DNA from 2 places in the Staphylococcus sp. HMSC068C09 genome. Region 2 is predicted to be linked to the other one. Evidence: predicted binding sites of a transcription regulator. Region 2 holds the regulator's gene; the other holds the start of a gene.
The links. Region 2 encodes LexA, which represses DNA repair genes until DNA is damaged. Its sites were predicted from a motif close to CGAACATATGTTCG; they were not measured.

Region 1: HMPREF2930_RS04075 (Y-family DNA polymerase) is a predicted target of LexA. The motif match lies at 1,890-1,903, and genes of this name have one in related genera.

The regions. Positions count from the first base shown of each region.
Region 1 covers NZ_KV813753.1:317,808-334,675, reverse strand. The annotation lists gene msrA (peptide-methionine (S)-S-oxide reductase MsrA) at 1-428, opposite strand, end outside; gene HMPREF2930_RS04085 (LCP family protein) at 569-1,546, shown strand; gene HMPREF2930_RS04080 (2-hydroxymuconate tautomerase) at 1,632-1,817, opposite strand; gene HMPREF2930_RS04075 (Y-family DNA polymerase) at 1,966-3,228, shown strand; gene HMPREF2930_RS04070 (prephenate dehydrogenase) at 3,280-4,371, opposite strand; gene HMPREF2930_RS04065 (M42 family metallopeptidase) at 4,507-5,541, shown strand; gene HMPREF2930_RS04060 (anthranilate synthase component I) at 6,029-7,438, shown strand; gene HMPREF2930_RS04055 (anthranilate synthase component II) at 7,435-8,064, shown strand; gene trpD (anthranilate phosphoribosyltransferase) at 8,009-9,013, shown strand; gene trpC (indole-3-glycerol phosphate synthase TrpC) at 9,016-9,795, shown strand; gene HMPREF2930_RS04040 (phosphoribosylanthranilate isomerase) at 9,792-10,451, shown strand; gene trpB (tryptophan synthase subunit beta) at 10,423-11,637, shown strand; gene trpA (tryptophan synthase subunit alpha) at 11,630-12,364, shown strand; gene HMPREF2930_RS04025 (aminoacyltransferase) at 12,711-13,973, shown strand; gene HMPREF2930_RS04020 (aminoacyltransferase) at 13,992-15,251, shown strand; gene HMPREF2930_RS04015 (siderophore ABC transporter substrate-binding protein) at 16,484-16,868, shown strand, end outside.
Region 2 covers NZ_KV813756.1:515,174-532,041, reverse strand. The annotation lists gene tkt (transketolase) at 1-475, opposite strand, end outside; gene HMPREF2930_RS07315 (DUF896 domain-containing protein) at 577-816, opposite strand; gene sosA (DNA damage-induced cell division inhibitor SosA) at 1,002-1,235, opposite strand; gene lexA (transcriptional repressor LexA) at 1,379-1,999, shown strand; gene HMPREF2930_RS07300 (CAP domain-containing protein) at 2,205-3,230, opposite strand; gene guaC (GMP reductase) at 3,245-4,222, opposite strand; gene rpsN (30S ribosomal protein S14) at 4,417-4,686, opposite strand; gene rpmG (50S ribosomal protein L33) at 4,858-5,007, opposite strand; gene HMPREF2930_RS07280 (amino acid permease) at 5,257-6,705, shown strand; gene HMPREF2930_RS07275 (hypothetical protein) at 6,842-7,156, shown strand; gene HMPREF2930_RS07270 (Cof-type HAD-IIB family hydrolase) at 7,240-8,043, opposite strand; gene thrB (homoserine kinase) at 8,094-9,011, opposite strand; gene thrC (threonine synthase) at 9,013-10,074, opposite strand; gene HMPREF2930_RS07255 (homoserine dehydrogenase) at 10,080-11,357, opposite strand; gene HMPREF2930_RS07250 (aspartate kinase) at 11,557-12,936, shown strand; gene HMPREF2930_RS07245 (hypothetical protein) at 12,987-13,568, opposite strand; gene HMPREF2930_RS07240 (hypothetical protein) at 13,887-14,744, shown strand; gene HMPREF2930_RS07235 (thermonuclease NucI) at 14,796-15,341, opposite strand; gene HMPREF2930_RS07230 (hypothetical protein) at 15,510-15,701, shown strand; gene HMPREF2930_RS07225 (response regulator transcription factor) at 15,807-16,409, opposite strand; gene HMPREF2930_RS07220 (sensor histidine kinase) at 16,406-16,868, opposite strand, start outside.

The DNA.
Region 1 (16,868 bases), on a different contig from region 2:
TATTCTTCTGCTTTATAAAAATTTGAAGCGGGAAGAACCTTAGTAGCAATGGCTTTATCAGAATGCATCGTTTGTTCTAAATCTTTGATATAGTTAATCGCAACTTTTCTTTGATCATCATTTGTATAAAAAATAGCTGTTTGATACTGTGACCCTCTATCTTGGAATTGACCCCCAGCATCTAATGGATCAATGACTGAAAAAAATATTTCTAATAATTTATGATAAGAAAATAAAGCAACATCATACTCTATTTTAACAGTTTCATAGTGTCCAGTAGTTCCGCTCTTTACTTGTTCATAGGTTGGATTTTTAACTGATCCTCCCATAAAACCTGATGTTACTGATTCAATACCTTCAAATTGATCAAACGGTTTTGTCATACACCAGAAACAGCCTCCTGCGAAGTATGCTGTATTAATATTCATTTACGCCATCCTTTCATAACACCTTTGTAATATTTATTGAAAACACTTGATTTTTTAAGATATTTTATATAACTTATTTATATATTATAGTATATCCGAATATTATTTTGAAGATTTTAGAGAGTGTAAGGTAGGTAAATATGACAGAAGAGAAGGATAATACAATATTAAGACGACAAACGGGGACAACGATACCTTCTAAACGACGCAAGAAGAAAAAACTTCGAAAATTACCTTTTGTAATACTGATTATTGTAGTTTTACTTATTGCAATGATTACGTATGTCGTTCATGGATATCAAAGTGGTATGAAATATGCACAAGAACATGCAAAAGATATTAAAATTCATAAATTTAATGGAGCCGTTAAAAATGACGGGAAAATCACAGTATTAATGCTCGGTGCTGACCAAGCTAATGGTGGAAAATCAAGAACTGACTCTATTATGGTTGTACAGTATGACTATATTAAGAAAAAAATGAAAATGATGTCAATTATGCGTGATATTTATGCGGAAATTCCTGGTTATGACAAATATAAAATTAATGCTGCATACTCACTTGGGGGACCAGAGTTGTTGAGACAAACACTAAATAAAAATTTAGGTATTAATCCTGAATACTATGCAGTCATTGATTTCACTGGCTTTGAAAAAATGATTGATGAATTAGAACCTAATGGTGTGCCAATTGATGTTGAAAAAGATATGTCAGAAAATATAGGGGTTTCATTAAAAAAAGGACACCATCGATTAAACGGTAAAGAATTATTAGGTTATGCGAGATTTAGACATGATCCAGAGGGAGACTTTGGACGTGTGAGACGTCAACAACAAGTTATGCAAACACTTAAGAAAGAATTGATTACCCCAAGTACAATCGTGAAATTACCTAAAGTAGCTGGTATATTGAGAGGATATATTAATACAGATATGCCAAACTCAGCTATTTTCCAAACAGGACTAAGTTTTGGAATACGAGGCGATAAAAATGTGGAAACACTAACTGTACCGTTAAAAAATTCTTATCAAAATATCAATACTAATAACGATGGTAGTGCATTAGATATTGATAAAGAGAAAAATAAAAAAGCAATAGAATCATTTTTAGACGAATAATAAATAAGCAGGCCAAAGTGGCCTGCTTATTTATTATCTATTTAACTACAATAATATTATTATGTAAACTTTGAAGATTATAATATTATTGATCTGATTTTCTTACGCCAGCTACACCGTAGTGATTTTTCTTCATTTCATCAATGACTACATGGATTGCTTCTCTATTTGCGCCTGTTGTTTTCTCTACTGCATTTGTAACCTCAGTGACTAAGTTTTTTAATTGCTCATCTGAGCGTCCTTCTAATAATTTTACATTTACAATCGGCATGATGTTTTCCTCCTTACATAATTATGTGCTTAGTATATCATTTTTAAAAAATGAACTTCAAGATATTTAAATAGAACATTTGTTCTTTTTAATGTTGTAAGAGAACAAGTGTTCTTATATAATTGAATTATCTAAGGAGGGGGTTGATATGTATGATTATAATTTACTTGAAGATAGAGACATACTATGTGTAGATCAGAAAAGTTTTTATGCTAGTGTGTCTTGTATAGAAAAAGGATTAGATCCTTTAATGACAAAATTAGCAGTGGTAGCTGACACTAAGCGACAAGGATCTGTTGTTTTGGCAGCAACACCTAAATTAAAAGAACTTGGTATTAAAACGGGATCTAGATTATTTGAAATTCCACAACGTAATGATATTTATATTATTAATCCAAGTATGAGAAGATATCTAGAAGTATCATTAGAAATTTCTAAAATTGCTCTTAAATATGTTCCAGGGGAAGATTTACATCAGTATAGTATTGATGAATTTTTTATGGATGTAACAAATAGCTACCATCTTTTTAATACTACAGTATATTCTTTTGCTAAGTGTTTTCAAAAAGAAATTTTGGATAAGACGGGAATATACTGCACAATAGGTATTGGATCTAACTTGTTACTTAGTAAAGTAGCTATGGATATCGAAGCTAAACACACCAAAGAAGGTATTACTGAGTGGCGGTATCATGACATTCCCGATAAATTATGGTGTATTTCACCATTAAAATCATTTTGGGGAATCAATAAAAAAACAGAAATAAAGTTAAATAAAAAAGGAATTATTACAATAGGTGATTTAGCCCATTATCCTCATAGATATTTGAAGAAAGACTTTGGTATATTAGGCACTGATATGCATTTACATGCTAACGGTATAGATCAAAGTAAAATAAGAGAAAAAAGTAAAATTAATAATCCAACTATATGTAAAAGCCAAATTTTGATGAGAGACTATCAATTTAATGAAACAAAAATTGTGATGCAAGAGTTGATTGAAGATGTTGCTTGTAGATTAAGAGAAAGAAAGCAATTAGCACGTACTATACATTTTTCATTTGGATATACTCAAGGTGGAGGAATACATAAACAACACACTTTAACTGATGCTACAAATCTAGAACAAGATATATTTAAAGTCGTTAATGATTATGCGAATCAGTTGTGTGATAAACAGGCTTTGTATCGTACGTTAAGTGTTTCACTAACACAGTTCATTAATGAAGAAAATCGACAATTAAATTTATTTGTAGATGAATATAAAAGACAAAGAGATGAAAATTTAGCTAAAACGATTGATACGTTACAAAAGAAATATGGTAAAGGCATCGTTTCAAAAGCAATTTCTTATACTGAATCTGGAACAAAACATAATAGATTAGGATTAATGGCAGGTCATAAAATGTAAATAAACGGAAGTAGGTCAAAACTCATTTTGAATTTTGGCCCACTTCTATTTTTATGGAATATAAGTATCAAATTCATTTAAAGCAACAATACCTAATTCACGATCTTTTGGAGTTTTAAAGGTAACTTGTAAAGCACCTAAAATATCCTCACGAACTTCTAAAATTTTTAAGTTTCTTATAGAAATATTATGTAAACTAAGTATAGAAGTAACTTTATTAATCATACCCGCTTTATCTGGAATATCAATATATAAATCATACCCAACATTGACTACACCATGTTGCTTAAGAGGTAATTGATCTCTAAAAATTTTTGCATCTTCAAAGAATTGATATATTTGTTGTTCTTCTTCATTTTTAAGTTTAACTATCATATCCTTAATATTGGTTTGCATATCTTCTAGTAAACTAATGATATTTTGTTTATTACTAAGTGAGATATCCTTCCACATTTCGGCATTACTACTTGCAATTCTTGTAATATCTCTAAATCCACCAGCAGCAAGCTGTTTGACTAAAGCATGATCATTTGCATGGCTTGAACTCAAGTGTACTAAACTAGAGGCAATAATATGTGGAACATGACTAACAATTCCCGTTACATAATCATGTTCTTTCGCATTAGTAATAATAAATTTAGCTAGTGTAGGGGAGAGCAAATCTTGTAATGTTTTAGCCGCTTGTGTATTACGTTCATCATCGTAAACTAAAATATAGTATGCATTTTCAAATAAGTGTTTTTTAGAATTAAGGACACCAGATTTATGGCTACCAGCCATTGGATGCCCACTAACAAGATGAATATTTGATTCTAATAAACGTTTTTCAAAATTTTGAATGATAAGTTTTGTACTGCCAGTATCCGTTACAATCAAATGTGATTTGGTTTCATAATTAGGTAATGAATTTAGATATATTGCTGTTTGATGAACTGGAGTAGCAAAGATAATAATATCCGCTTCCTTAACACCAAGAGCATAATCATTAATCTTTTTGTCAATTATACCAATAGACATTGCTTTATCTAATTGAGTTACATCAGTATCATAGGCAGAAATTATAAGATCAGATTGATAAAATTTTAAATTACTAGCTAAGCTTCCACCAATTAATCCTAAACCAACAAATAAAATATTTTTCATATGAGCCCTCCTTATTTCTAAATATTCAGAATATCTATATTTTAAATTAGTCATTCATTTTAAACAATACTATTCATTAGAGTTCACTATTTATCTAGGTTAAAATATATTTAAAGTATTAAAGGGGGAAGTTGAATGGAATCAAAGATATTAGAATTAATTCAAAACTTAACTAACATTAATAGTCCTTCGGGAAATGCTTATAATGCAATAAGTTATGTAAAACAAAAAGTAGAACATTTAGGATATTCAACTCAATTAACAAATAAAGGTGCATTAATTATCACAGTTGAGGGTGAAGATAATGAACGTCAACGTTGTATTACTGCTCATGTAGATACTTTAGGTGCAATGGTAAAAGAAATTAAAGAAGATGGTCGTTTAACAATCGATCTAATTGGTGGATTTAAATATAATGCGATTGAAGGAGAATATTGTCAGATTGAAACAGACTCTGGCGAAACGTACACAGGGACAATATGTTTACATGAAACAAGTGTTCATGTATATCGCGAAAATGAAAAAATACCAAGAGATATTGAACATATGGAAGTCCGTATAGACGAAAAAACGTCTTCTAAGAAAGAGACAGAAGATTTAGGAATAGAAGTAGGTAATTTTATTAGCTTTGATCCAAGAACAGAAATAACATCATCTGGATTTATTAAATCCCGACACTTAGACGATAAAGCAAGTGTAGCAATGATATTAGATTTATTAGAAAGAATAAAAAATGAACAAATTAAATTACCACATACTATTCAATTTTATATTTCTAATAATGAGGAAATAGGATATGGAGCGAATGCATCTATTTCTAATAAAATTGTAGAATTTATTGCTTTTGATATGGGAGCACTTGGAGAGGGACAATCTTCTGACGAATATACAGTATCTATTTGTGCTAAAGATGCGTCTGGACCTTATCATAAAGAATTAAAAACACATCTAGTAAACTTATGTAAATTTAATCATATTCCGTATAAAATAGATATTTATCCTTATTATACGTCAGATGCGTCTGCAGCATTAAAAGCAGGAGCAGATATTAAACATGGATTATTTGGAGCTGGTATTGAGTCCTCTCATGCACTGGAACGAACACATATTGATTCTATACATGCCGCTCAAAACTTATTATATGCCTATTGCTTGTCATCAATAAATTGAAATAAATATTGACAAGGAAGATTTATTTATGTATTATACTGAATTATAATAATATTTTAATAATTCTGAGAATTGAGTAGAAGATATGTGATGTAGCAAATAGAAAGCTAATGGATGATGTAAATTAGCACAGCATATGTTTGAATTGGACTTAGAAGATTAAATTTAATAACAGTAAAGTGAACATGTAATGTTAATTAAGGTGGCACCACGGTAACGCGTCCTTATCTATGGAACGTAATCGTGGTGTCTTTTTGGTATAAATATAGTAATTATTAGCTAGATAATCATAGAAAGTTAGTGGTTGATGAAAACTAACATCACTAATAATGAAATTGGGTTTATACTTATAAAAAATCAAATAAAAAATAAGTGAACTTTAAATATTTTGATAATTCGAAATATTTAGTTAATTAAGGTGGTACCGCGCGTCAGCGTCCTTTTAAATAAGGATGCTGATATTTTTTTGAGAAAGGATTAAAGCTTAATGAAACTATATTATGAAATACTTAGAGCAAATATTACACCCGAAGTTTTAGGAAAGTTAAAGAAAAATAAGATTATTTTAGAAAGTACCAGTCAAAAGCAAATTAAAGGTAGATATTCTATTGTAGCATTCGAAAGCTATGGTTCTGTTGTGTTAAATAACGACTTACTAAAGATAAAAACAAAAAAACAAAATGTTGAAATTACTGAAAAGTCTTATGAATATTTAAAAGATTATATCAATCAATTTAATATTCAGATTACAGATGAAAAATTAAAACATTTACCATTTGTATCTGGCTTTATTGGTACGTGTAGTTTTGACTTAGTAAGACATGAATTTCCAATTTTAAAACAGCAATCTATACAAGAAATTAAGGATAGCAATGATATTGAATTTCACATGATAGAAGATGTATATGTATTTGATCATTATAAAGATGAATTATATGTTATTGCTACAAATCAATTTTCAGAAGTAGAACAGAAAGATTTAGAAAAAAGAGTAAAAGATAGAATAAAGGAACTATCTCAAATTAAAGCTTATACAGATGATTATATTCGTCCTCCTACGCCTTCAAATATCATACCAAATGTATCAGATGATGAATTTATAAATACTATAAAGCAATTGAAAAAGCTTATAAAAGAAGGCGATATGTTTCAAGTTGTACCATCTAGAATATATAGCTACAATCATCATTTTAAAAATAATACATTGCAATTAAGTTATCAATTATACCAAAACTTAAAAAGACGTAATCCAAGTCCATATATGTACTATATTAATATGAATACACAAATTATTATAGGCAGTTCTCCAGAGAGTTTTGTAGCTGTACAAGATGGAACGGTTATTACGAATCCAATCGCTGGAACAATTAAAAGAGGTAAAACCATAAAAGAAGATAAACAAAATGCAGAGCAATTATTGAGTGATGAAAAGGAATTAAGCGAACATCGAATGCTTGTTGATTTAGGCAGAAATGATCTACATAGAGTCAGTAGAACCGGTAGTTCAAAAATTACAAAATTAATGGAAATTGAAAAATATGAGCATGTCATGCATATTGTAAGCGAAGTAAAAGGTGAGATTAAGCAAAAATTATCTCCTATGACAGTAATTGCTAATTTATTACCTACAGGAACTGTTTCAGGAGCTCCAAAACTTAGAGCAATTAGGCGTATATATGAGACATATCCATATAAACGTGGACTATATAGTGGGGGTGTAGGCTACATTAATTGTAATCAGAATTTAGATTTTGCTTTAGCAATAAGAACAATGTTAATTGATGATACTACCGTGAAAGTCGAAGCAGGGTGTGGGGTGGTTTATGATTCAGTACCAGAAAAAGAATTAGAAGAAACATTATTAAAAGCAAAAAGTTTATTGGAGGTAACACCATGATTTTAATCATTGATAATTATGATTCATTTACATATAACTTAGTTGATATAGTAAGTCAATTAGATGATGTCATTGTTAAATATCCGGACGATAAAGATGTGCTTAACTACGTTAACCAAAGTGATGGTCTCATCATATCTCCAGGACCTGGTCATCCTTTAGATAGTAACCATCTATTGAATATTATTGAAAGGTATAAATCTTTACCGATATTAGGCGTATGTTTAGGTGCACAAGCAATAACATGCTATTACGGTGGCCGTGTTATTCAAGGCGAAAAAGTCATGCACGGTAAAGTCGATATATTAACAGTTATTCAACATACTAAATTATATAACAACTTAGCAAATCAATTTAATATAATGCGTTACCATTCATTAATAAGTGATGAAATCTCTTTTCCATCACAATTAATAATTACTGGAAGGACAAAAGATTGCATTCAATCTTATGAGACAAAAAATGGATTACATTTTGGTATTCAATATCATCCCGAGTCGTTTGCAACAGACCAAGGACAACAAATAATTAAAAATTTTATCGATATCGTAAAGGAAAGAGGTAAATATGATGACCTTAACATTACTCAACCAAATTCAAAGTCATGCAACACTCTCACAACATGAAACTACTGAATTTATTCAATATCTCATCAATCCAGAATGTCATACTCAAGATAAAGTAAAGTTATTACAAGCTTTCACAAATAAGTCGATACAACAAAAAGAATTAACTTATATAGTGAAAAGTCTTATTCATACGATGTATTCAACTCAACCTGAATACAAAGGAAGTATATGCGTTTGTGGAACAGGAGGAGATAAATCAAATAGTTTCAATATTTCAACGACAGTATCATTTGTAGTAGCAAGCGCAGATGTTCCAGTCATTAAACATGGAAATAAAAGTATTACATCTAATTCTGGAAGTACCGATTTATTACAACAATTACACATTCCTACTACGAAAGTAGCAAATGTAGCCAAACAAGTATCTAAAACACATTTAGCATTTATCAGCGCTATGGAATCTTATCCAATTATGAAATACATTCAACCTATTAGAAAACGTATTCATGAACCAACTATTTTCAATATTGTCGGACCATTAATCAATCCTTTTAAATTAGATTATCAAGTAATGGGGGTCTACGATGCTTCCCAATTACCCATGATTATTAAAACTATGAAAGATTTAGGACGACGAAGAGGCATCGTACTTCATGGAGCGAATAGAATGGATGAAGCAACATTATCTGGGGATAACGAAATATATGAATTACATGAAGATGGGACTATTTCACATTATGTTTTAAATGCACGAGATTATGGCATAGCTCATGCAAATAATATAGAACTTCAAGGTGGCACACCTGAAGAAAATAAAAACATTACCATTGACATATTAAGTGGAAAAGATCATTCCCCTAAAAGAAATGTCGTAGTGCTGAATGCAGCATTAGCCTTATATATATCAAATAGAGTGGATAGTATTAAAAAGGGCGTTGATTTAGCAAAAGATTTAATTGATAGTGGCAAAGCTTTAAAACAATGTCAGTTAATGAAAGGGGAATAAAATTGACAATATTAGATGAGATTGTACAGTATAAAAAACAGTTACTAAACGATGGGTATTATACAGATAAAATAAAACATATTAAAAAAGTTGATGTATCTTATAAGTCAGCTCTAGAAACCACTTTGAAAAGGGAATCAACATTGAGTATTATTGCAGAAATAAAATCTAAAAGTCCTTCTGTAAAAGCATTCAAGGACATTAACTTAGAGCATCAAATTGCTAAATATGAAAATCATGGAGCAAGTGCTATTTCAATTTTAACCGATGAAAAATATTTTGGAGGAAGTTTTGAACGTCTACAAACGTTAACACAACTCACACATTTACCAGTATTATGTAAGGATTTTATCATTGATCCGCTTCAAATTGATCTTGCTAAGAGAGCCGGAGCTTCTATTATTTTATTAATAGTAAATATTTTAACCAATGATACACTTCAGTCTTTATATCATTATGCAATATCTCAAAACTTAGAAGTCTTAGTTGAAGTTCATAACAAAGAAGAGTTAGAACGCGCTTATCAAATTAAACCTAAAATCATTGGTATAAATAATAGAGATTTAAAAACATTTATTACTAAAGTAGAACATACTAATGACATTTTGGAAATGAAAAAAGAAGGTTATTACTATATTTCTGAAAGTGGTATTACAACTTTAAATGATGTAAAAAAAATTGTAAGTAGTGGCATAGATGGATTACTTGTGGGAGGAGCTTTAATGAATAGTAATAATATATCATCGTTATTACCTTCATTAAAACTAAATAAAGAGAAATGAATATACTAAAATTTTGTGGTTTTAAAACAAAAAGTGATATTTTAAAAGCCAATTCCTTAGACATAGATATGATAGGTTTTATTCATTATCCAAAAAGTAAACGTCATTTAAATATAGAACAAATTAACTATTTAAATCAATTTGTAGCAAAGCACATTCATCGAGTTATAGTTGTTGTGAATCCTACATATAAAGAATTAAATACATTGTTGCAACAAACCAATGTGAACGGCATTCAATTTCATGGTAATGAAACAATTGAATTAATCCAAAAAGTTAAATTAAATTTTAAGAATATTAAGATAATTAAAGCGTTGCCGGCTACAGAAAACTTGAATAGAGATATGAATCAATATAAGCCATGGGTAGATTTATTTATTATTGATACCCCTTCAATTCAATTTGGTGGTACTGGTCAAACGTTTAATTGGAAAATATTAGAATCAGTAAGCCAAGACATTCCTTATCTTATTGCAGGAGGAATAAATATAAGTGCTATTCAACAGATTGAAAAGCTGAATTTATCACATAAAGGCTATGATATATCCAGTGGTATAGAGACAAATGAATGCAAGGATAAATTGAAAATGGAAACAATTATAAATTACGTTAAAGGGAGCTTAGAATATGAAACAGATACAAACGGAAGCAAATGAACTAGGTTTTTTTGGTGAGTATGGAGGACAATATGTACCGGAAACATTAATGCCAGCTATCATTGAATTAAAGAGAGCGTATAAAAAAGCAAAAAATGATCCTAAATTCCAACAAAAGATAGCATATTATTTAAAGGATTATGTTGGGAGAGAAACACCCTTAACTTATGCGAAATCATATACAGAAACATTAGGTGGGGCTAAAATTTATTTAAAAAGAGAAGATTTAAATCATACTGGTGCCCACAAAATCAATAATGCCATAGGTCAAGCATTGCTCGCTAAACGAATGGGCAAAAATAAACTTGTTGCAGAAACGGGAGCTGGACAACATGGAGTTGCAAGTGCCACAGTGGCTGCATTATTTGATATGGAACTGATTGTTTTTATGGGAAGAGAAGACATCAAAAGACAACAACTTAATGTATTTAGAATGGAATTATTAGGAGCTAAAGTTGAAGCTGTGGATGAAGGTCAAGGAACTTTATCTGACGCAGTTAATAAAGCGCTACAGTATTGGGTAAGTCACGTGGAAGATACACATTATTTATTAGGATCAGCTTTAGGGCCGGATCCTTTTCCAACGATGGTTAGAGATTTTCAGAGTGTAATTGGTCAAGAAATAAAATCACAAATATTAGAGAAAGAACATCGTTTGCCAGATGCAATAGTTGCTTGTGTAGGAGGAGGTTCTAATGCAATAGGAACATTTTATCCTTTTATCGAAGATGATGTGAAATTATACGGTGTGGAGGCAGCTGGCAGAGGTAAGGATACTAATCAACATGCACTTGCGATAGGGAAAGGAAAGGCCGGTGTGCTTCATGGATCAAAAATGTATTTAATCCAAGATGAACATGGACAAATTGAATTGGCACATTCTATCTCAGCAGGATTAGATTATCCAGGTATTGGACCTGAACATTCATATTATCATGATATTGGAAGAGTAACCTATGAATGTGCTAGCGATGAAGAAGCAATGGAAGCACTTGTCCGCTTCACCAAAATAGAAGGTATTATCCCCGCTATAGAAAGTGCACATGCATTAAGTTATGTAGAAAAATTAGCACCTAAAATGAAACAAAACGATATATTAGTAGTGACAATATCTGGACGCGGAGATAAAGATATGGAAACGATTCAACAATATATACAACAGAGAAAGGAGGATAAAAATGAGTAAATTATTTATTCCTTACATCATGGGTAATAGACAATTTTTAGAAAATGTAAAATTACTTGATAAAAGTGGAGCAGATATTATAGAAATTGGTGTTCCATTTTCAGATCCTGTAGCTGATGGACCCATCATTATGAAAGCTGGTCATGAAGCACTTAAAGATCATATAACAATCGACTATATATTTGATGAGTTAGATAAACATCAAAATGAAATTAATTGTAAATGTGTTCTAATGACATACTATAATGTTATTTTAAGTTATGGAGAAAAAGCCTTTTTTAAAAAATGCGATGATATTGGTGTTTATGGAGTAATTATTCCAGATTTACCATTTGAATTAATAGAACAATTAAAACAACAATTAAATCATAATAGAGTAGTAAAAATAATTTCATTAATAGCAATGACGACAGATATAAATCGTATACAAAATATAGCAAAACATGCCGAAGGATTTATCTATACTGTAACGATGAATGCTACTACTGGAGAAGATGGAACGTTTCATCCAAAGCTTAAAGACCAGATAAAAATGATTAAATCTTTTACATCTCTCCCAGTTGTAGCAGGATTTGGAATAAGAACTACAGACCATATAAAAGATTTGGTAAAAGATGTAGATGGTGTTGTTATTGGAAGTGAAATCGTTCGAAGATTTCAAAATGATGACTTAAGTCAAACAGGAGAATACTTAAGGGAGATTAGACAAACTTTAGATAATGGTTAGCATAGTATAAAATAAAAATTATTTAGAGTATTCATAGCATGAAATACTTAAGAATTAGTAGCAATGTAGTATTAATTGATTTAAAATGAAATTAGATATGAATTTAAGAGCTGAAAAAGAATGATTTTCAGCTCTTATTATTTGGAGAAGATAGAAGAAGCCAAGAATTTAAGAGCATTTAGGTTAATTGGAAGTATATACAGGTTTATATTTTAGTTTTAACCTTATCTAGTGTATACTTATTGAGATTAGACCGATGCGTATTCACAACATATACATAAGCTAAAATTTTAAAATTAGTCAACTCAAATTAAATAAAGATTCTAAATTAGGAGTTATAGAGATAATGAAGTTTACAAATTTAACAGCTACAGAATTTGGCGATTTTACTGAAAAAATGCCATATAGCCATTTTACACAAATGACTGAAAATTATGAGTTAAAAGTTGCCGAGAAAACTGAAACTCATTTAGTAGGAATTAAAAATAAAGATAATGAAGTCATTGCTGCTTGTATGCTAACTGCTGTACCCGTTATGAAAATTTTTAAATATTTTTATTCAAATCGTGGTCCAGTCATTGATTATGAAAACAAAGAGCTCGTTCACTTTTTCTTTAACGAATTAAGTAAATATTTAAAACAGCAACGTTGTTTATACGTACGTATAGACCCTTATTTGCCTTATCAATATCGTAATCATGATGGTGATATTACAGGGAATGCTGGGAATGATTGGTTCTTTGATAAAATGAAGCAATTAGGATATCAACACGAAGGGTTTACAACAGGATTTGATCCAATATTACAAATTCGGTTCCATTCAGTTTTAAATTTAAAGGATAAAACTGCTAAAGATGTATTAAATGGAATGGATAGTTTACGAAAAAGAAATACTAAAAAAGTCCAAAAAAATGGTGTTAAAGTAAGATTTCTTACTAAAGAAGAATTACCTATTTTCAGATCATTTATGGAAGATACATCAGAGACTAAAGAATTTTCTGATAGAGAGGATAGTTTCTACTATAATCGATTTGATCATTTTAAAGATAGAGTATTAGTACCTCTCGCATATATAAAATTTGATGAATATCTTGAAGAACTTCATGCAGAACGTCAGACATTAAATAAAGACTTAAACAAAGCTCTAAAAGATATTGAAAAACGACCAGATAACAAAAAAGCACAAAATAAAAAAATAAATTTAGAACAGCAATTAAAAGCAAATGAGCAAAAAATTGATGAAGCAACACAACTTCAATTAGAACACGGTAACGAATTACCAATATCTGCTGGATTCTTCTTTATTAATCCATTTGAAGTTGTATATTATGCAGGTGGAACGTCAAATAAATATAGACACTTCGCTGGAAGTTATGCAGTTCAATGGACTATGATTAATTATGCAATTGATCATGGCATTGACCGTTATAATTTTTATGGGATTAGTGGTCATTTTACAGATGATGCTGAAGATGCAGGTGTTGTGAAATTTAAAAAGGGATTTAATGCAGATGTAATTGAATATGTTGGTGATTTCGTTAAACCTATAAATAAACCAATGTATTCACTATATACAATACTTAAAAAAATTAAAAAAAGATTGAATTAAGAGGGGAATAGTGCGAATATGAAATTTACAGAGTTAACAGTTAAAGAATATGAAACCTTCGTACAAAATCCATCATTAGAGAGTCATTACTTCCAAGTTACTGAAAATATAAAAACTAGAGAAAATGACGGATTTGAAGTTGTGTTATTAGGTGTAAAAGATGAAAGTAATAAAGTGATTGCTGCAAGTCTTTTCTCAAAAATTCCAACTATGGGAAGTTATGTATACTATTCAAATCGTGGACCAGTGATGGATTATTCCGATTTAGGTCTTGTTGATTTTTACCTACGAGAATTAGAAAAATACCTACACCAACATCAATGTTTATATGTAAAACTTGATCCATATTGGATTTATCAAATTTACGATAAAGATATCAATTCGGTAGAAGGTCACGAAAAAAATGATGCTTTAGTTAATTTATTTAAATCACATGGTTACGAACATCATGGTTTCACTACGAAATATGATCGCTCTAGTCAAGTGAGATGGATGGGCGTAAATTATCTAAAAGGTGAAACACCTGCATCATTGAAAAAGCAGTTTGATAGTCAACGTAAAAGAAATATAAATAAAGCGATAAACTATGGAGTAAAAGTAAGATTTCTTAAAAGAGATGAACTAAATATTTTCTTAGACTTGTATCGTGAAACAGAAGCACGTACTGGTTTTGTATCAAAAACAGATGAATATTTTTATAATTTTATAGATACATACGGCGATAAAGCATTAGTGCCATTAGCATATATTGATTTAGATGACTATATTAAATCATTGCAAACCTCTTTAAATGATAAAGAAACGCGTCGTGATCAAATGATGTCTAAAGAAAATAAAAGTGACAAACAGCTAAAAAAAATTGCTGAATTAGATAAACAAATAGAACACGACCAAAAAGAACTCTTACATGCAAGTGAATTACGTCAAACTGATGGACAAATTTTAAACTTAGCTTCTGGAGTATACTTTGCAAATGCTTATGAAGTAAATTATTTCTCAGGTGGCTCATCAGAAAAATACAATAATTATATGGGACCATATATGATGCATTGGTTCATGATGAATTATTGCTTTAATCATGGATATGATCGATATAATTTTTATGGTTTATCTGGTGATTTTACTGAAAATAGTGAAGATTATGGTGTTTATCGCTTTAAAAGAGGGTTTAATGTGTATATCGAGGAGTTAATTGGGGATTTCTATAAACCAATTAATAAACCTAAATATTGGCTATTTAAAACATTGAATCGTATACGTAAGAAGATTAAAAAATAACAATTAGAATAAAAAGCATATTGGCAATCTTGCCAGTATGCTTTTTTATAATTAGTGATAGAGACTAATTATAAATAGTGTAGGTAAATTCTAAGTTGTAAATACAAGTTGCATCCTACAAATTAATAATAGCATATCAATTATTTTTATCAATGATACACCAAAAGAAATTTATTTTTAATATTTTATAATAAATGAAATTTATAGTGTTTTATAATTTGAATAATAAATACATAGTTATGATATCATTAAATAACTAATCTAATTGGAATCATTCCGCTTTAGATTGTTTTGAGAAATAATTAAGAACGATTGTATGAATCGTAATGCCAATATCCATGATTCAATACTTTAGATAATGATTACCGAACTGTAGAAAAAATAACTTTAAATAAATACTACTAAAATTAGAATGCATGGGCATATGTAAACGAGTTAAGGTATATATTAAAACTTTAAATAATCTGTATTGTGTTAAAAAGCTTAAATTGAAGATATTCATATAAAAATACAGATTTCGACAATTTAGTTTACATAATATATATTATAGGAAGTTGTATATATAACGATCAGGGGACCTATTCTATTTTAATGACACTTCAATGATATATTTTAGTTATCATTCTTTGGTTAACATTGATCTATCTAAAATGATTGACTTAGTTATAATTTGTTATGATAAAAATCAACTACATTATATGTATTATATATAATGTAGAAAATACTAATATGAATTTAGTGTTCGATATTTGTGACATAATTTATTTTGATAATTAATATAGTAATGAATCAATTATTGAATGCTTAGCTAGTTTACATAATGCAAGATACCATATGAATTTGCAGATAAATAATTTATATCTTTTGTTCTACCTTATCAATTTAAAGATTATCGGTGATATTGGAACCATTATTTCTAATAACAATTATTTCAAAGAAAGACTTTAATATCATAAAAAGTGATCCATTCTTATAAGTTTGACTATCGTCTCGTCTATTAACACGATTTTACTAAATATACCTTTCCAGTATTATGAGCAACATACCCCTTTTAAAATCATCAAATAAGTCAATAAGGCTACTTATTTTAAGTCTAATATACATGTTAAAGAAATCACCAACAATATAAAAGGAATATGTAATATTTTAGGTAAAATAAGATAATAAAATGTAAATATTTAATTGATAATGATTATCATTTTCTATTATAATACTTTCTAGGAGGTTAGAAAATGCAAAAATCATTTAAATATATTCTATTAATTTTATCAGTTATTTTAATCTTATCAGCATGTGATAAGCAATCGGATTCAAATTCTTCATCTAGTAAAGATACCATTACAGTAAAAAATACATATGAATTTAAGGATAAGAATCATACACATAGTAGAGGCAAAAATAAAACAGAAACAGTTAAAGTACCAGTTAATCCGAAACGTGTAGCAGTACTAGATTATGGCGCGTTAGATATTATGCAGCAAATGGGACTTCAAGACAAAATAGTTTCTATTGCTAAAGGACAAGGTGCTTCATTTTTGCCTTCTTCCCTTTCGGAATTTAAAAACAGTAAATATACAAATCTAGGCAATCCAGGAAGACCTAATTATGATGAATTAG
Region 2 (16,868 bases):
AATCTCCATCTGAAGCCAACACGTAAGTATAATGATCTACAACGTTAATATCATCTTTATTAAATTTACCACCTAAATGCGCTTCAGCTAAAGCCATTCCCACAGACATAGCAAATCCTTGTCCTAATGGACCTGTTGTAACTTCAACACCATCTGTATGACGAAACTCAGGATGTCCAGGTGTTTTAGAACCCCATTGTCTGAACTGCTTTAATTCTTCTAATTCTAAGCTTCCAGAGACATGTAATAAACTATATAGTAAAGCAGAACCATGACCTGCAGATAATATAAATCTATCTCTGTTAAAGTAGTCTTTAGATTGTGGATTAAAGTTTAAGTGGCGAGTCCAAAGCGTGTAGGCCATTGGTGCAGCTCCCATAGGCAGACCAGGATGACCAGAATTTGCTTCTTCAATTGCATCAATACTTAATGCACGTATAGTATCAATAGCTAATTGGTCTTTTTCATTAAACATCTTACATACTTCCCTTCTAGAATTAATCATCTTTTTTATATTATAACTTAAAAATATAGTAAATGATAAGATTATAATGTTAATGATTAAAATGTTATTAACTATTGATCATTCTTTTTACTTTCTTGAATTTTTTTAAGTTTTTCCGGCGTTACATCGTTACCTTCTGGATCAATGACTTTGGTACTTTCAATTTGTTGTTTAAATCCTTCTCTAAAAGAATCTAAATATTGTTTACGCAACTTAGATTGCTCTTTTGCTTCAGCTTCTGTTAAACCTTGCTCTTTTTTCTTTTTTGCTAATTCATTAATTCTATCTATATTTAAATTATTATTTGACATGTCATCACACTTTCTATTCTTTTCTTTAATACATATAAAATACTTAATTAATATAACAAAAAGAGACATAGATAAAAAATCTAAGCATCATAAACTCTTTCTAAAATAAATGAAGTATTTTTATATAATACTTCATATTCCCATTTCTTAGAAGTAATAACTTTTTATCTATATCTCTTAAATATTTATTTAACTAAGGCGAACACTTTATAGTCTGTTTGTTCTGTATTATCGGGTATATCGTTCTTATAATCATCGTTTAAAATCGCTTTTTTAGGGATCGTATGATCGGTAATTTCGTACATGTGTTCCGTATGAGCGTTCTGATATAAGTTAGTAAAAAACACCAGAAAAACGATGCAAGATACTACTAGAACAATTATATTTTTAATGATATTACTAGTATAATTACTAAGCATTTATTTTCACTCCTAGAACATTTGTTTGTATAAATACTTTAACAGAACGAGTGTTCCTAGTCAATAGTATTACGAACAAATGTTTGTTTAAAAAATCAAAAAATGCTATACTATATTAAAATAAACTTAGGGAGTGCCTATATATGAGAGAGTTAACTAAAAGACAAAGTGAGATTTATGATTATATTAAACATGTTGTTCAAATAAAAGGTTATCCACCAAGTGTAAGAGAGATTGGTGAAGCTGTTGGTCTTGCTTCAAGTTCAACTGTGCATGGTCATTTATCTAGATTAGAAGAAAAAGGATATATTAGAAGAGATCCTACTAAACCTAGAGCAATTGAAATCGTGAGTGATCAAAATAATGATATGACTAGAGAAGAAACTATCTATGTTCCTGTTATCGGTAAAGTTACAGCTGGAGTTCCAATTACAGCAGTAGAGAATATAGAAGAATACTTTCCATTACCAGAACATTTAACATCCACACACAATAGTGATGTGTTTATTTTAAATGTTATCGGTGAAAGTATGATTGAAGCGGGTATTTTAGACGGAGATAAAGTAATTGTAAGAAGCCAAACTATTGCTGAAAATGGAGATATTATCGTAGCAATGACTGAAGATGATGAAGCTACTGTAAAACGTTTTTTTAAAGAAAAAAATCGATATCGTTTACAACCAGAAAATAGTGCTATGAGTCCTATTTACTTAGATAATGTAACAGTTATCGGTAAAGTTATTGGTCTTTATAGAGAATTGTAGTTTATCTCTTGTTTGTTACGTTAAAATCTCTTATATATATGTTTAATATACAAAAAACTAGAAGTGCCTAAGCACTTCTAGTTTTATTTTTTATTTAAAATCTCTTTAACTTTATCAAGTATATCTTTTTTCTTATTTTTCTTTGTAGGCATAATATCAACTTCCTTGCAAAAAGAACATACCCCTATATATTATAAATCAAACATTATCCAGCATAGTTTTCTGTCCAAAATGGTTGTCGCTTATTATTAAAATCTACACCTACACCTAATGTATTAACGTGTGTATTTAAAATATTTTCCCGATGTCCTAGAGAATTCATAAGTCCTTCGTGAGCATAAATACTACTTTGTTGACCATAAGCTAAATTTTCAGCAGCAACATTAAATTGTATACCATCACGTTTCATTCTATCGAAAGGTGAATGACCATTTAAATCAGTATGCTCAAAATAATTATTTTTAACCATATCTTCACTATGTTTTCTTGCAGTATTAGATATTTTTTTAGAGTAATCCAATGTATTTAATCCGTGTTGTTTTCTTTCTGCATTAACTAAATCAAAGTTTTGATATTCAAAGCTTTTTTCTAGCGTTGTAGAAGGTGCACCATATTGCTTTTGTAATCGGTTTTCCATCGATTCACTCACTTGCAACAACCCTGTTAAGTTATTTTTATTATGTTTATCGTAAAATGCAGTTGTATAAATGTGATCTTTATAAAAAACATCATATTCATCATTTTTTACAACAAAACGATTACGTCCTTTTGCAATTTTATCTACTGGCTTACCAAGACGTTGTTCAACCACTTTTTTAGGGGTATTATATTTAATTTTAGATTTAGAAGTTATAATGTTTTGATTACTAAATAAAGCATTAACTTTATTATTAATATAACTTACCATTAAAAAATTTTGATAATCATCATTATAATAAGTGTACCATTTTGTACCATATTCATTTGAAGTCACTCTTTTTGGTCGCCCTATCTTATTTTCTACTTCCTTTTGTGACATATTTAATTGAATATTATTAACTGCGAATTCTTGTTTTTTTGGAACTTTAAGCACATTATTTTTATAGCTTGTATCTTCATTTAATAAAACTTCTACTTTATCTCTTACATTATTTTGCAAATGAATAAAAAACTGGTTTTCTTCGATGGGTTTTATAATGATAAATAACAGAAATATTGCAGTAAATAAAAGGAATTTTTTAATAACATTCACCTACTAAATATATATTAATCTCTATCACCATTAAAAATTGAGTTTCTTACAATAACATAGTCAACAGTAGTTAGTGATTTTAAATCTTTGCCGCCAGCATAGGAAATTGAACTTTGAAGATCTTGTTGCATTTCAACTAAGGTATCTTTTAATGAACCTTTATGTTCCACAAACATTTTCTTCCCTTCAACATTCTTATGTTCTCCTTTTTGGAATTCGGAAGCACTACCAAAATATTCTTTATAACGTTTACCATCTAACTCAACTGTTTTGCCAGGAGATTCTTCATGCGCTGCAAATAATGAACCAATCATAACCATAGTGGCTCCAAAACGAATAGATTTCGCGATATCACCATGTGTTCTAATACCTCCATCAGCAATAATTGGTTTACGTGCAGCTTTACTACAAATGTTTAATGCAGCTAATTGCCATCCTCCTGTACCAAATCCAGTTTTAATTTTAGTAATACACACTCGTCCTGGTCCTATACCAACTTTAGTAGCATCTGCACCAGCATTTTCTAATTCTCTTACTCCCTCAGGCGTTCCTACATTACCAGCAATAACAAATGATTGAGGAATATGTTTTTTAATATGTTTAATCATATTAATAACCGAATTAGCATGACCATGGGCGATATCAATTGTAATATATTCAGGTATTAAATGCTCAGTTTTTAATTTTTCTATAAATTCAAATTCAGTTTCCTTTACACCCACTGAAATAGAAGCGAAAAGTCCTTTATTTTGCATTTTTTTTATAAAAGGTATGCGACCTGCTTCATCAAAACGATGCATAATATAAAAATAATCATTTTCTGCAAACCATTCAGCTAAAGATTCATTCATAACTGTTTGCATATTAGCAGGAACCACTGGCAACTTAAAAGTTTTAGGTCCAAATTGTACAGTTGTATCACATTCAGATCTACTATTAACAATACATTTATTTGGAATTAATTGAATATCTTCATAATCAAAAATTTTCATACTTTAAATTTCCCCTATACATTAAAAATTAAAAAGACACTGTAGACATAAATAAAATATCTGACGCTTTAAAAAATCATTTATAACGTAATCTAGAGCGAGAAATCACCTTTTCCTCGCTCTTATTATTTATATCCTTATATACTTTACAATTTTTTAAATACAATGTAAATGGACTAAAGTATTAGTTTCAGTTACCAACTAGATTTTTTCACACCAGGAATTTGACCTTTATGAGCATGTTCTCGAAATGCAATTCTAGACATTTCAAATTTTCTCATTACACCTCTTGGGCGTCCTGTAACTTTGCATCTTCTTGTTAAACGAGTTGGAGATGAATCTCTTGGCAATTTTTTTAATGCTTTATAATCTCCTTTTTCTTTCAGTTCTTTACGTAATTCATAATATTGATTTACTAATTTTTCTCTTTTTAATTCTTTAGCTATTTTAGATTTTTTAGCCATATAATATCTCCTTTTTACAAATCGTAATAATTACGTTTTATATCTTAACATACTTTTAAAAAATTACAAAGACAATTATTTTAAAATTAAAAGACTCACACATGTTATTCATCTTAAACATGTATGAGTCTATAATAGTTTATCTTTTTGTCGTATTTAAAAGATAAGGAATTATTTAGTTTCACGGTGTAGCGTGTATTTATTTAATCTTGGGCAATATTTTTTCATTTCAATACGCTCAGGGTTATTACGTTTATTTTTTGTTGTAATATAATTACGATCGCCACATTCAGTGCAAGCTAAAGTTACATTAACGCGCATCAATAACATCCTTTCTTGTTATATATAATTAGGAATTCTTACGATTTAAAATTCTATCATATCCTTTATTTTTAAGCAATAAGTTTCTTTTAATTTAATCAGTTTCCTTCTACGTACCAAAAACTAATCGTTTTAAAAAATCAGAAAATTTAAAATTTTTAAAACAAATTGTTCAAAAGTTATTGAATACTTGACCTAAAACGATTAAAATGATTTGTATATTTTAAATTTTAATTTAGGAGATATTATATGGAAGATAACAATATGAAACGCGGTCTTAAGTCAAGACACATATCTATGATTGCTATCGGAGGCGCAATAGGTACTGGACTTTTTGTTGCTACAGGTAGTGTCGTTTCTCAGGCAGGACCTGGAGGAGCTATCTTAGCTTATTTATTGATAGGAATCATGCTTTATTTTTTAATGTCGTCTATTGGAGAACTTGCTACATTTTATCCTGTATCTGGTTCGTTTAGTTCATATGCTACCCGTTTCATTGATCCGTCTATCGGTTTTACAATGGGATGGTTGTATTACATTCTATGGTCTTTAGTATCAAGCGTTGATGTAATGGTAGCTTCTAATGTTTTATTTTATTGGGATGTATTTAAAATTTTCAGTCCTCTGGTATGGAGTTTAATTTTTATAACGATTATATTCCTATTAAATATCTTTACTGTTAAAGCATTTGGCGAAACAGAGTTTTGGTTATCATTAATTAAAGTAATCACAATTATTGTATTTATTGTTGTTGGTATATTAATGATTTTTGGTATTCTTGGTGGACATACATATGGATTCGAGAATTATACCAAAGGTGAAGCACCTTTTGTAGGTCGTTTATCTGGTTTCTTAGCAGTATTACTTGTAGCAGGATTTTCTGTGGGTGGTACGGAAGTTGTAGCTGTCACTGCAGGTGAATCTGATAATCCTGAAAAAACTATGCCAAGGGCTGTTAAGCAAGTATTTTGGAGAATTTTATTGTTTTATGTTTTATCTATTGTCGTCATTGCAGCTATTATTCCTTATACTGATCCTTTATTATTAAATAAAAATCAATCGGTATCTCAAAGTCCATTTACTATAGTTTTCGATCGAATCGGTATAGCATTTGCAGCATCAATTATTAATGCTGTCATTCTTACATCGTTACTATCTGCAGCGAATTCTGGAATGTATACAACAAGTAGAATGCTTTTCTCTTTGAGTGATGAAAAGCAAGCACCAAAGTTTTTAAGTAAATTAAATAATAAAACGAAATTACCGATGCGTTCAATAGTCACTACTTACATTTTAGTAGTAGCAATTATTATTCTAGCTAATTTCTATGCTAATGCAGTATTTAGCTTGTTAAATATCATTGGCTCTTTAGTAATTATTGTATGGGCAATAAGTGCATGGGCTCAAATACGTTTACGTAGAGGGATTAAACGTCAAGGCAAAAATATTAACACATTATTGCCTTACAAATCACCACTTTTCCCTCTAGGCCCTATCATTGTGTTTGCTACATTAATTTTCTTATACCTTGGTAATTCTATCGGTGATTTATTTAATGGTAATATAGGCGATTTTTTTGTTAATATCATGCCTTTAATTGTCTTAGCAATTATCTTTATCGTGCATAAATTGATTCGTAAAACTAAATTTGTAAAATTAGATCACATGGATCTTACAACCCATCATTATCATGATTAATATCATCGTTTATTTAGGAGTAGAATTAAATACAATTCTACTCCTATTTTTATTACTAAACATAATATGTATATTTTCTAATAGTCGTTTATTTTGTATAATGAGTATAACGATAACGACTTAGAGGTGACTGAGTATGGTAGGTCAAACAAATTTATTTGATGACGTAATAAAGAGTGATGAACGTTTTGTTATTGTCGTACAATCTTTAGAAGAAAGAAATGGACAATTACTGAAACGTACATTGCGTGAGTATCCTAGTCTAACTCATGATCAAATGGAAAACTTATTTACACACTTAAAAGATGTATTTCGAGATGAGCCATTTCACGTTAACCAATCTGCATATACAATAACAGTATATACAAATTTAGATTATGCAGCTGATCAAGTATATGCTCATGTAAAAAGAAATAAAGGTAAACATGACTGGACACATACTGCTAAATAATTAGTTATGATAATAAAAAAGAGGAAGCGAAACATGATTCAATACGAATTCATTCCGCTTCCTTTTTAATTTATATAAATGTTTTATAGCAATTCTTTAAGCGCTACTGGTATACCATTAGAATCATTATCTAATGTAACTTTATCTGCAATTTTTTTTAATTCTTCACTCGCATTTCCCATTGCTACAGCATATCCTACAACTTTAAACATTGATTGGTCATTGAGGCTATCTCCAAAACAAATCACTTCTGATAATGAAATATTTAACTTTTCGCATAAAGCTTTAATTGCATTACCTTTAGAAACATCTTTAGCCATGAATTCCAGGAAGAAAGGTTTGCTCGTCGTCACATCAATATCAGAATTAAATGTTCCATTTAATTCGTTACGTGCTTTTGAAATATTTTCTTCATAATCAACGCCCATTGTTTTAGGTACATCAGACTGAATATACGCTTTAATATCATCCACTTGTTTCATAGGTAGACCAGTTAATTCTGATTCAATTTTACGATATTCATGTTCTGTATCAAAGATAATTTGTCCGTCTTGATACGTTAATGTTAAAAAGCCTTTTTTACGACAATAGTCTGTAATTTTATCAAAATGATCTTTAGTTACACTTTTACTTACTTCAATTTCTTCTGTTTTAGCGTTAATTGTTTTACCGCCATTATAACTAATGATATAGCTTTGATAATGATCTAACTTTAATTCTTTAGCTACTGGAATCATTCCTTCAGTTGGTCTTCCAGAAGCTAAAACAATTTTATATCCTTCTTCTTGTAGTTGAATTAAATAGTCTTTGGTTTCAGGACTAACTACATTATCACTTGTCATTAAAGTGTCATCCATATCCATAACAATCATTTTATAGTTACTCATTTCTTAGTTGCTCTCCTTTCATTTTTGCTCTTATCTATTTTACAATAATTTTATGAAGGATACACAACTTCTTCAATAACACCTACATTATTAATTGTTGCATGTTCAGAATCGCAAGTTGTTATTTCTGATTTTAATGTTCTAACAAGTTCTCCACTTTTTTCTTTACGACTCAATGTCAATATCGTTGGACCTGCTCCACTAATCACTGTAGCATAAGCATCATATTTTTGGGATAGTACTTTTACTTTTTCAAATTCAGGAATCAAGTGTTGACGATAAGGTTCATGAAAACCATCTTGTGTCATCATTTTTCCGGCAAGGTCATAATTATGTTGAATTAATGCACAAATCATTGTATTGCTAATCGCACTATTTTGAACTGCCTTCTCATGAGAATAATTATCTGGAAGTACCCTACGTGAGTCTTCTGTTTTGAGTTCATATGTTGGGATAGTAAGAATTACATCTACATCAGGTATATCAATATGTGCCACATTTGTCTCTTTGGTTTCAGGATTATAATATCCTGCGAGTAATCCACCATAAATTGTAGGTGCTACATTATCAGGGTGCCCTTCTATTTCAGTAGCTAGTTGTAGTAATTCATACTTAGATAATTGAATATTACCGAAGTAGTTAGCGATATATAATGCTCCAACTAAAGCGGATGCAGATGATCCTAACCCTCTTGCTAATGGAATTTCACTTCTCATCGACACTTTTAAATTAGGTAAAGTTACATTATATTTTTCAGCTACTTGTTGTGCAACTTTATAGACATAATTACTTTTATCTTTCGGTAATGAGTCTAACTCTTCATTTAAATATTTAAATTCCCAGTTACTGCCTTCCGCTTCCTCAACATATAGGTATAAATATTTATTAATTGCCATACCAATAGAATCAAATCCTACTCCTAAGTTAGCAGTTGATGCAGGTATTTTCAGGTGAAGTGATGGCTTCATATTAAAGTGTTCCTTTAATATAATTGATAATACTTTCTTTATTGTTTGGAAGCGGTTGAATTGGATTATCTAAAATTGAGATAGCAGTGTCTGGATCTTTTAGTCCATTACCAGTTAATATTGCTACTACTTTTTTACCTTTCGGCAATTTTCCAGCACGTTGTAATTTGATTAAACCAGCAATTGAAGCATTACTTGCTGGTTCACTAAATACACCTTCTTTAGATGTCATTAATTGATATGCTTCTAAAATTTCATCATCAGTCACACTATCAATGAGGCCATTTGATTCTTCTAACGCAACAGTTGCTTTTTTCCAACTTGCTGGATTACCGATACGGATTGCTGTAGCGATTGTTTCAGGATTTTTAATGACTTTATTTTGAACAATTGGTGAGGCTCCTTCTGCTTGGAAACCAAATAATTGAGGAAGTTGACTTCCTTTTTTCTCATGATACTCTTTAAAGCCTTTCCAATAAGCAGTAATGTTTCCTGCGTTTCCTACTGGGATTGCTAGAACATCTGGAGCTTCTTCTAATTGTTCGACAATTTCAAATGCACCTGTTTTTTGTCCTTCTATTCTAAATGGATTAACAGAATTTACTAATTCAATATCATCATCATTTTGTGCAATCTCTTTAACGATTTCTAATGCTTCATCGAAGTTACCTTCAATTGAGACAATTTCTGCACCATACATGACCGCTTGCGAAAGTTTACCTAAAGCAATCTTTCCTTCGGGAATCACTACAATTGCTTTTAAACCTGCACGTGCAGCATAAGCTGCTGCTGAGGCAGAAGTGTTTCCTGTTGAAGCACAAATCACCACTTTTTTACCTTGTTCTTTCGCTTTTGTTACAGCCATTACCATTCCTCTATCTTTAAAAGAACCAGTTGGATTAGCACCCTCATATTTAACATATAAATCAATATCTAGCATTTCTGATATATTAGCACAGTGAATCAGTGGTGTATGTCCTTCATTTAAAGTAAGTTTAGGTGTATCTTCATTCACCGGTAAATAATCTTTAAATTCTTCTACTAAACCTTGCCATCTTTTCATAATTATTAAACTCCTTCAACTGGATAAATTTTTTCAATGTTGTAATTTGCTTTACTAAGTAGTGATTCAGGTGATTGGTCTAATCCGATAACCACAACTCCATAAGAACTAGAATCACGTTGTTCTATTTGAAGTGATTTGTGGAATGGTAAATCTGATTTAAGTTGATCTTTAAGTTTATCAATTGATTCATCACTATGAATGACAACATAGTAATTTAATTTTTCTCCAATAGCAATTGCGTCACCATTATCCATTAATTCTCGAGTTTTATTTGTTTTTAATTCGAAATGAGGTGGAAGTGTATGTAAATTTGATTCAAAGAAGAGTGCTACATTTAATAAATCACTCACTACTGCACTACCAGTAGCTAAGCTACCTGCTCCTTTACCATAAAACATTGTATCCCCTACAGCATCTCCAATAACGTAAATTGCATTGTATTCATTTTCTACTGCTGCAAGCTGATGTGATTTATGTATTAAGGTTGGTTCAACGGATGCATTAACTTCTCTATGATGATATGTACTTTTACCAATCAATTTAATCTTATAACCTAATTTGTCAGCTACATTAATATCAGATAATGTTGTTTTACTGATACCTTTTACTTTCACATCATTTAACTTAATTACTTGGTTAAATGATAAATAAGACGTAATCACTACTTTTCTAGCTGCATCAATACCTTCTACATCATCAGTAGGATCTGCTTCAGCAAATCCTAATCTTTGTGCTTCAGCAAGTGCATCTTCAAATGAAGTTTGTTCTCTCGTCATTTTTGAAAGAATAAAATTTGACGTACCATTTAAAATTCCCATAAATTTAGAGATATTATTAGCATTTAACCCATTATTAATCGCGTTAACAATGGGAATACCACCTGCAACACTTGCTTCAAATTTTAAGGCTACGCCTTGTTGTTCTGCTAGATTCTCTAGTAATTCTAAATGCACAGCAAGTAGATCTTTGTTTGCTGTAATGACATGTTTTTTTCTTTTTAAAGATTCTCTTAACCAATCAACAGTTGGTTCAATTCCTCCCATTACTTCTATAACGATATCAATATCATCATCGTTTAAAATTTCATTAATGTCTTCTGTTAAATGATATTGACTAATATTAATAGGTCTTTTTTTAGTGGTATCTCTTACTAAAATATGTTTAATAACAATATCTTTATTTAGAGTATCTTTAATTTGTTGTCGATTTTCTTCAATAATTTTTACTACACCTGAGCCTACTGTTCCTAACCCTAGTAACGCGACGTTTAATTCCTTCATAATTTTTATCTTCCTCCCATTTGTATTATTGAGAAGTACAATTGTTTTATTGAAAAACACTTAAATTTATTATACTATTAAATCAAATTAATTGAATAGGACTTTTAAAAGAAAAAGTGAATATGTAGATATATATTATCATGTAGTATCAGGAAATTAAATAGAATTTTCTGATTTTTTAGAAAGGTTGGTAAATTTTATGAAAGTTGCTAAGTTTGGTGGAAGTTCAGTTTCAAATGCAACACAAATTAAAAAAGTCCTAAATATTGTCAATGATGACCCAGACAGAAAAATTATTATTGTATCTGCACCTGGTAAAAGACATAAGAATGATGTTAAAACGACTGACTTACTTATTCGTTTATATGAAAAAGTAATCAATCAATTGGATTATCAAGATAAAAAAAGAGAGATTATTCAACGTTATGCAGATATTTTAGAAGAATTACATATGGAGTCTACACTCTTAGAAACAATAGATGAAACACTTGAAACAATCATTAAACAATTAAACGATAAGCATGATCGTTTATACGATGCATTGTTATCATGTGGTGAGAATTTTAATGCTCAACTTATCGCTAAATACAACGATTCACAAGGCATTAAAACAACATATCTCTCACCAAAAGATGCTGGTATCTTAGTAACTGACTTACCACAACAAGCACAAATTTTAGAAGACGCTTATGATAAAATTTATAAATTAAGAGAAATTGAAGGAAAAATTATTATCCCAGGTTTCTTTGGTGTTTCTAAACATAACTATGTTGTTACATTTCCGAGAGGCGGTTCGGATATCACAGGTGCAATCATAGCGCGTGGTATTAAAGCATCATTATATGAGAATTTTACAGATGTCTCTGGTATTTTTAAGGCAAATCCAAATGTAATTGAAAATCCTGAACTTATTGAAGAAATTACATATAGAGAAATGCGTGAGTTATCATATGCCGGCTTTAGTGTATTTCACGATGAAGCATTACAGCCTTTATATAAACATAGAATACCCGTAGTCATAAAAAACACAAATCATCCAGAGGACAAAGGAACCTTTATTCGCCATGATCGTGAAGTCACAGATAAAAATCAAATTATTGGCATTAGTTGCGATAAAGATTTCACAGTTATAAATATTAAGAAATACTTAATGAATAGACAAATAGGTTTTACAAGAAGAATTTTAGAAATATTAGAAAACTATCATATCTCTTTCGATCATATGCCATCAGGTATTGATAATATTAGTATTATAATGCGTTCTAATCAAATTAAAAATAAAGAGAATGAAGTATTAAGTGCGATTAGAAAAAAATGTGATATTGATGAATTAAGCATTGACCATGACCTTGCCATCTTAATGATTGTCGGTGAAGGAATGACTCAATCTGTCGGAACTGCTAACAAAATCACACATGCTCTAGCAGAATCAAATATCAACCTAAAAATGATTAATCAGGGTGCTTCTGAAATTTCTATGATGTTTGGTATTTCAAGAGAAAATGCAGATAAAGCTGTGTTATCAACTTATGAGTATTGCTATCATGGTGTATGCTTAAAAAATTTATGTCCTAAATAACAATTACATAAAAAAATCTGAGACATCTATTTTGTCTCAGATTTTTTATATTAAACTTTTTGTGTAAGTGCTTTTTTAATTTTATGCTCTCCCACTACCATTTTTAAAATCACAAATTGATAATAGCTTAGAGCATCTAAAACTGACTTATAATTGGCTTCTGAATTGTTTTGTTGATAATCTAGTAAATCATACATTAATACGATTTCAGGTTTGATATAATCGACATCCCAGGTTAATGAATGAAAATAAATACTATTTTTAGGTAATCGGATATTAGTGTTTAGTCTAAATATCCATTCCTCATTTATAACATCATAAATAAAAATACTTAAAATAACTTTATCATTATTAACAACGTTTATATGAGAAATAGATGGAATATCTAAATTATCTTTATCCATGTTATGATTGGACGTATCATAATATTTAAATGTATAACTTGAAGGAATAACTTTTAAAACCTCTACTATTCGTTTTCTTTCTACACAAATATCGACTTTCGAAGGTAATTCAAAAAGTTCATTTAAAAATAGTTGAATAGCAACTTCACCGTGAAATTTGAATGCTGTACGGCATTGATTTTTTAATATTCCAACTAGTTCTTCTACATGATTTTGGTGATGAGACATACAACTGTCCTCCTTAAAGGAAACGCTTTCATAAGTTAATTATACAGACACAATTTAATGTTTTCAATTTTTAATTTGTGAAAAATTTGTAAATCTTCTAATTCTTCTTTAGGGTGTGAGATATAATTTTACACAATTTTATATTTATAATAATGAATAAATTATATCCTGTTATTATGTTCTTTTTCAACTTAAATTATCATTTTTTGTTTATTGAACAATAAATATATTTTGTTTATAATTAATTATTGATTTCTATAGAAAATTAATTTAATCATTAATCTTCTAATTTACAAATATTAAATAGGAGGTGAGCATATGACACATACGATTATTCTAATTATTATTATTGTTATTCTTATACTTGCATTTGTACTCAATCAAAGATACATGCAAGATAGAATAGATACTGAAGTTTACGCTAAAAATCAAATGGTCTCTAAAAATTCTTTACTCAGTAAAGAAAATTTAGAACTTAAAAATAAAATATTAAGTTCTAATAACGAGATTAGTCCTCATTCCAAACGTAATGCTAAACGTGAATTACAAGATATCTTAGACCGTTTTAAAGCTTTAGGAAAATTAAAATATTATAATATTATTACGACTAGTAATTTAGCTACTAAACATCCACTGTTTGAGTATGCAAGAACATTTGACTATATAGTTGTGTCTGACGTAGGTCTTATTAATATTGACGTTAAAAGTTGGAAACAAAAAACATTTTATCATTTTGATTTACCTACTTCTGATCACTTAGAGGGTGATAATCAAAGTGTAGAACAAATTGTAGGGCATTATATTAGTAAACAATATCATAGTCAATTTGATTCAAATCGTAATGAAATATATACTTTTATTGAAAAAATTCAAAACAATCGAGTTATCTATGAGTTTTATCAACATGACCCTTATGAACAAGCCGCTATTAACGCAAAAATCTTAAAAGATGGCATTGAAAAATATTTTAATCATAAAGTTCAAAGTATTGGTGTCATTTATTTTAGTGATGGTAGTGTTAATATAATTGAAGGTGCTGAAGAAAGAGAAAAATATATTGATACAGTATCCACTAAATCTTCTTTAGAATCTGTTATTAATAATGCTATTGAATTATCTAAACACCCTCTATCTGAAACTCAAGTTAATACTATTGTTGAAAACTTTCATAACTAAAAAATGAGTATGGGAGAACATTCGTCAAGAATGTTCTCCCATACTCATTTTTTAACTCCAAAGATTCACTTTATCTTTTTTAGCTTGCTGTTCATCTTTTTCAAATGTACTTCTATATTTACCATTAGGTGAGAAGTATTTTTCACGAGCTAATCCTTTTTTAACTAATTCTTCGTTATACATTGTTTTTTCATCTAACCATACATAGGCTAATGTACGACCATAACGGTCTTCTTTTTCCTTATCATATTCTAAATACACATCTTTATTATTTAAATGTTGTTTGCTGTAATTAGAAGCTTCTTTTCCATAAGGTTGAACTGGTGTGTTAGGTTTAACCGTTTCTGGTGTATCAACACCAATTAAACGTACCTTAATTTGCTCACCATTTGATTTCTTAGCCACAAATGTGTCTCCATCTACAACCCGATTAACGTGGACTTTTTCTTTTCCTTTAAGTTCTATCTGTGTTGAATTAGATGAAGAATGTTGACTATCGTCTTTAAATGGCCCTGTATGATTTAAAAATTGAAATGCTAATACGCCAATAACAATGATAGCAAGAACAATTATTGTTAAATTTTTCTTTGAATTCATAGGTGCCTCCTATATTATATTTTTAATACTCAAATATAATATATAATATGTATTTAATAATCAATCAATACTTTCGACCTAAAAAGTCTACCTATATTGAATTTATTTTCAAAAAATGATTAATTGATATTCAACATGATATAATTATACATGTTAGGAGTGAAATACATGAGCGAACGTAATGAAAATTTAGTCACGATGATTGCTGTCGTAATTGCTATTATCGTTGGCGTTATTTTACAAATCGTTTATAAACTGCCTATTATTGTTTCGGTTGTTATAGCAGTATTGTTAGGCATTTTAGTTGGATTTATTGTTTATATTATTCAAAGTATTATACGTAAACGAAAAGGTAAATAAGGGAGTATCATACAATGTCACTCTCAATAAAAGATTGAATTGAAAACATTAAATATTATTCAATTCAGTCTTTTTTATACATTCCTTAAATATTTTTCTTACTTTTTATATCCAGCCTTTTTCCTTTGCTTTCTTCCAAGCATTAAATCGATTCTCTGCATTTAATTTATCAATTATATTAGACGTATAATTTCTCACTGTCCCATCTGAAAGATAAAGTTTTTCTGCAATTTCTTTACTACTTAAATTATCTCCAATTTCACGTAATACCACTTGTTCTTTATGTGTTAAGGGATTAGATTCTTTGAATAAAGTAGTCATTAATGAAGTACTATATTCCTTTTCACCATTCATGACATGTTTAATAGTTTGTATTAAATCTTCTACGGAACGTTCTTTTAATACATAAGCATCTACTTCATTTGCCACAGCTTTTTCAAAATAACCTGGTCTTTTAAATGTAGTTACAATTATTACTTTAGTATCAATTTTAAATTCTCTTATTTTAGATAATACTTCTAAACCTGTTAGCCCTGGCATTTCGATATCTAAAATTGCAATATCTGGATGATATTTTTCAATAAACTCAAATGCGTCACCCCCATTATTACAATCATTAACTACTTTCATTTGCTCGTTAAATTCAATCAGTTGAACCATCGCTTTTCTCAACATATATTGATCTTCAGCTATTATAATGCTAATCATTTAATATCCTCTCTTGGTATCATAATACGTATATGCATACCATTTTTAGATTTAATTTCTAATTTTCCTTTAAGAAGTTGAACTCTATTTTCTATACTTTTTAATTTAAAGTCTTCAGTGGTGTTACAACCTTTTCCATTATCTTGAATAATTAGGTATAGATTATTATCTTCTTGTATCATTTCACAATAAATCTTACTAGCCTTTGCATGTTTAATGACATTATTGATTGCTTCTCTCAAAATCATTGATAGTATCGATTGCTTTGTTGGAGTTAAAACATTTACCTTTCTTATATTTTTTAATTCAAATTGAATGTTTGCATCTTTTAAAACATTTTTTATGGATTGAACTTCCTCTTCAAAACTTTGAGATTTTAAATTTTCAATAATATTTCTTACCTTAATTAAGGTATCTTTAGATATCTGATTAATCGCCAATATTTCATTTTTAGCTTTT